DNA from 2 places in the Evansella sp. AB-rgal1 genome. Region 2 is predicted to be linked to the other one. Evidence: a T-box and tRNA genes for the amino acid it is inferred to sense, from the RefSeq annotation. Region 2 holds a T-box; the other holds one or more tRNA genes.

Region 1 (2,406 bases), on a different contig from region 2:
TTTCTTATTTTGCTGCTGCAAAACGCTTCGCTACTTCGTCCCAATTTACAACATTAAAGAATGCGTCAACATAATCAGGGCGTAAGTTTTGATACTTTAAGTAGTAAGCATGCTCCCACACATCAACACCTAGGATAGCAGTCTTTCCTTCCATAATAGGTGTGTCTTGGTTTGGTGTGCTTGTTACTGATAGCTTGCCACTATCTACTACAAGCCAAGACCAACCAGATCCAAAACGAGTTAATGCAGCATTTTTGAATTCCTCTTTGAATTTATCAAAGCTTCCAAATGCTTCATCAATAGCACTAGCTAATTCACCAGTAGGAGCTCCCCCACCGTTTGGAACCATGATTTCCCAGAATAACGTGTGGTTATAATGCCCGCCACCGTTATTACGAACTGCTCCTCGTATGCTTTCTGGAAGTGCATCAAGGTTCGTTAGTAATTCTTCTAAACTTTTCCCTTGGAAGTCTGTTCCTTCAAGTGCATCATTTAGTTTTGTTACATATGTGTTGTGATGTTTCCCGTGATGAATTTTCATAGTTGTTTCATCAATGTGTGGTTCAAGTGCGTTGTGTGCATATGGTAGTTCTGGTAGTGTAAAAGCCATTTGTATCTCCTCCTTGTAATAGTTAAATATGTAAATATATGATATAAGCGCTTGATTGAGCGCTATTACCATCCATTTGGAAACTACCTTAAACATATTGCTAAAAGTAGTAATCTTTTCAAGATTTACATTATCAGAATTACCCTTCGGTTTCAAATAATAAACCTCAAAAATCAAATAAAAAATATAGTACTTTTAGATTTTAGTAATAAATTTCATTCTTGAATTGAAGATTTGGTTGTCACTCTTTAAACGGTAGCTATTACTTGCGTCCACAAAATCAACAACCATTCTCTCATCATAAACCCATTCATATTGTTTTTCATACCAAATTGGTATTGTATCAATATTTGTGGTCCCTTGAACAAATCTCTCCGTTGGTTCGATTATCTCAACCAAATGAATCACTCCACTTACAACACATCCACATCCATCATAATCGTACATTAGTGCTAAGTTATTCCTTTTTAACGTACTACTTTGTTTTAGCAACATAGTATATGCTTTTTCTGTTATTTCAATATACATACAACTCTTCCTTTCTGGTCTTTCAAAGGGTATTACCATTATTATAAATAAGATGAAATAAAAAAACGATCTATATGCTTGTAAAGAACAAACACATAGATCGTTATGTACGGAATATGGCGGAGGAAGAGGGATTCGAACCCCCGCGGGCTTTAACACCCCTGTCGGTTTTCAAGACCGATCCCTTCAGCCGGACTTGGGTATTCCTCCGCGTATTGAGTTTGGTGGACCCTGTAGGACTCGAACCTACGACCAACCGGTTATGAGCCGGTTGCTCTAACCAACTGAGCTAAGGGTCCAACATGGTATTATATGGTAGCGGCGGAGGGGATCGAACCCCCGACCTCACGGGTATGAACCGTACGCTCTAGCCAGCTGAGCTACACCGCCATATATATCTAAATTAATCAGCGACAAAGACTATAATAGCATGTATTATTAAAATAAGTCAATATAGTAACTAGAAAAATATACAATATTTTTATGATTTTATATATGAACATAATAAATAAGAAAGAGGCTGAGACAAAAGTGTTTCCATCGCTGAGAAATCCGAACGAAATGATACTTGCGTATAGTATTCTCTAAGGAAATATACTTCGCGTTCCGCGGGCGGCTGGTGAGCCGTCGAGTGCTGAAGCACTCCTGGGGTCTCACCCTTGCCTTTTGATCCCGCCGGAGTCATCGTATATTTCCTCCACTAAGGATACCTATCGTTCGTGTTCTCAGATTTACACTTTCGTTATGGCCCCAGCCTCTACCATTTCTATTCTTCTCCAATTACCGCTTCTGCAATATTTAACGCATGATCTCCAATACGTTCTAAATTACTAATCATATCTACAAAAATGATACCTGCAGATGCTTCACATTTCCCTTCATTCAAACGAATAATGTGTTTCTTACGTAATTGTCGCTCCATTTTATCAATCTTCTCTTCTTTTAAAATCACAGCTCTCGCTTCTCCTATATCGTTATTCTCTAAAGCTCGAATTGCTTGTCTTAAAGCATCAATCGTTAAATCAAACATTTCATTTAAGTCATCTAATGCTAGTCCTGATACTTTCACTTTGTTTGTAATCTGATATTCTGCTAGCTCAATGATGTTCTCCATATGATCTCCTACACGCTCAATATCACGAACAGTATCCATTAGCATAGAGTGTGTTGCAGAATCATGTGCCGATAACGAATTAGCAGAAATTTTTATAAGATAATCTGTAATTTTTCTATCTAAATTATTTATTGCATCTTCAAATTGGTATGTT
Region 2 (2,406 bases):
CTGCTTGATGCGAAGAACCTGAGTCAAACCACACATCCATAATATCCATTTCTTTCGTGAATGTTCCGTTCGGACTATGTTCTGAAGTATAACCTTCTGGAAGTAAATCCTTCGTTTCCCATTCGAACCAAATATTTGATCCATGCTCACGGAATAATGCAGAAACATGATCGATTGTTTCATCGGTAATAATTGGTTCACCGTTTTCACCATAGAAAACAGGAATCGGAACACCCCATGCACGTTGTCGAGAAATACACCAATCACCACGATCTCTTACCATGTTATAAAGTCGAGTTTCTCCCCAATGTGGTACCCATTGAACATTGTTGATTTCACGAAGTAAGTCCTCTCGGAAATCCTTAATAGAAGCAAACCACTGTGCCGTTGCACGGTACATTACAGGCTTTTTCGTTCTCCAGTCATGTGGATAGGAGTGAGTCATAAACGCTAAATGAAGGAGAGCTCCCGCTTCTTTTAGTTTTTCTGTAATAGGTTTATTTGCTTCGTCGTAGAACAATCCTTCAAACAGCGGGGCTTCCTCTGTCATAACACCCTTATCATCTACAGGGCAAAGTACGTCTAAACCGTATTTTTGTCCAACAATAAAGTCATCTTCTCCGTGTCCAGGTGCAGTGTGAACACACCCGGTACCAGCTTCTAACGTTACGTGTTCCCCAACCATTACTAACGATTCACGATCGTATAATGGATGTTTTGCTACTGTATACTCGAGCTCAGAACCTTTCACAGTTTTCACAATTTCATAATCGCTCCAGCTAAGTTCACTCTCCAAATGCTCTAACAACCCTTTTGCAACGATGTATTTATTTGCATCTACTTTAACAACAACGTACTCTAATTCAGGGTGAACAGAAATCCCTAAGTTTGCAGGAATTGTCCATGGAGTTGTTGTCCAGATTACGTATTTTTCGTCTCCGTCTAAAACATTTTTGCCATCTTTTACATCAAACGCTACATAAATAGATGGAGAACGCTTATCATGGTACTCAATTTCCGCTTCTGCTAGTGCCGATTCAGAAGATGGAGACCAATATACTGGCTTTTTCCCTTTATAAATATAGCCTTTTTTCGCCATATCTCCGAAGACTTTAATTTGTTGAGCCTCATAACCATGCGTTAACGTAACATACGGATTATCCCAATCACCACGAACTCCTAAACGCTTAAATTGCTCACGTTGACTATCGATTTGACCAAGAGCGTACTCTTCACATTTTTTTCTAAACTCTGCAACACTTAACTTTTTACGATCAACTTTTCCATTTTTTGTCAAAGCTGTTTCGATCGGTAAGCCATGAGTATCCCACCCTGGAACATATGGTGCATGAAATCCAGTCATTGATTTATATCGAACGATAAAGTCTTTTAAAACTTTATTTAAGGCATGACCCATGTGAATATCACCATTTGCATATGGTGGTCCATCATGAAGTACAAACATTGGACGTCCTGCAGTCCTTTCTTGTACTTTTTCATACATTTTTTTACTTTCCCACTCTTCTTGAATCTTAGGTTCCCGATTTGGAAGATTCCCACGCATAGGGAATTCCGTTTTCGGCATAAGCAGCGTATCTTTATAATCCATGCCGCTTTCCTCCTTTAATTATGAAATTTTTTTTGCTATAGTGACCCTGAAAATAAAAAAACCCCCTCATCCGAAAGGGACGAGAAGGATAACCCGCGGTACCACCCTAATAAATAAGTTTTTTTACTGTTAACCAGTACTACTTATTCACTCAGCATTTCGTAACGTGAAATGAAACGACATAGCTTACTTAGAAAACTCCGTTCAGTTATGTGACTCTAGGGTGATATTCCATACGTCGCTAGTATCAGGCTTTCACCGCCCCTGACTCGCTAGACTAGAAAAACACATGTACTTATCCCTGTCATCGTCTTCATTTAGAATTATAAGTGTTACTATTATAGCATCATTTTGACCTTTCTTTTCACTTTTCAATCATAAGTGAAGAAGAAATTCATAAAATCTTATTAAAGTATATGATAAGAACGTTTTAAGCGTCAAGAAATTTTACATTACATTGTGTGAAACTAGTTACATTATTTAATACTTTGTTGCATCATTTAGTTGTAAATCTTCGAGTTCTGTTTTTTTACTTAGGTCATCCCAATCATCATTTTGAAGCATTTCTAGCTGAGCTTCAAGAAGCATTCTAAAGCGAGTACGGTAAACAGATGCTTGTTTCTTTAACTCTTCAATTTCAAGGGCAATCTTACGTGATCTGCTTAAAGCTTCATTAATGATACGATCAGCATTTTTTTCAGATTCCTTAATAATTAGTTTTGACTCTTTTTCTGCGTTTCGTTTTACTTCCTCCGCAGTTTCTTGTGCAATCAAAATGGACTTATTAAGTGTTGTTT

Evidence for each region. A T-box is a leader RNA that pairs with one kind of tRNA and senses whether it is charged. The one in region 2 lies ahead of ileS (isoleucine--tRNA ligase), so its partner is inferred to be a tRNA-Ile.
Region 1: it has a tRNA-Ile gene. The T-box ahead of ileS (isoleucine--tRNA ligase) is inferred to sense a tRNA for this amino acid. The anticodon was not compared.

Annotation. Positions count from the first base shown of each region.
Region 1 covers NZ_JBGUAU010000025.1:21,070-23,475, reverse strand. The annotation lists gene ACERII_RS18840 (superoxide dismutase) at 5-610, opposite strand; gene ACERII_RS18835 (iron-sulfur cluster biosynthesis family protein) at 806-1,138, opposite strand; tRNA gene ACERII_RS18830 (tRNA-Ser) at 1,256-1,348, opposite strand; tRNA gene ACERII_RS18825 (tRNA-Ile) at 1,361-1,437, opposite strand; tRNA gene ACERII_RS18820 (tRNA-Met) at 1,452-1,528, opposite strand; gene ACERII_RS18815 (Na/Pi cotransporter family protein) at 1,905-2,406, opposite strand, start outside.
Region 2 covers NZ_JBGUAU010000008.1:123,799-126,204, reverse strand. The annotation lists gene ileS (isoleucine--tRNA ligase) at 1-1,609, opposite strand, end outside; T-box leader at 1,682-1,926, opposite strand; gene ACERII_RS08760 (DivIVA domain-containing protein) at 2,090-2,406, opposite strand, start outside.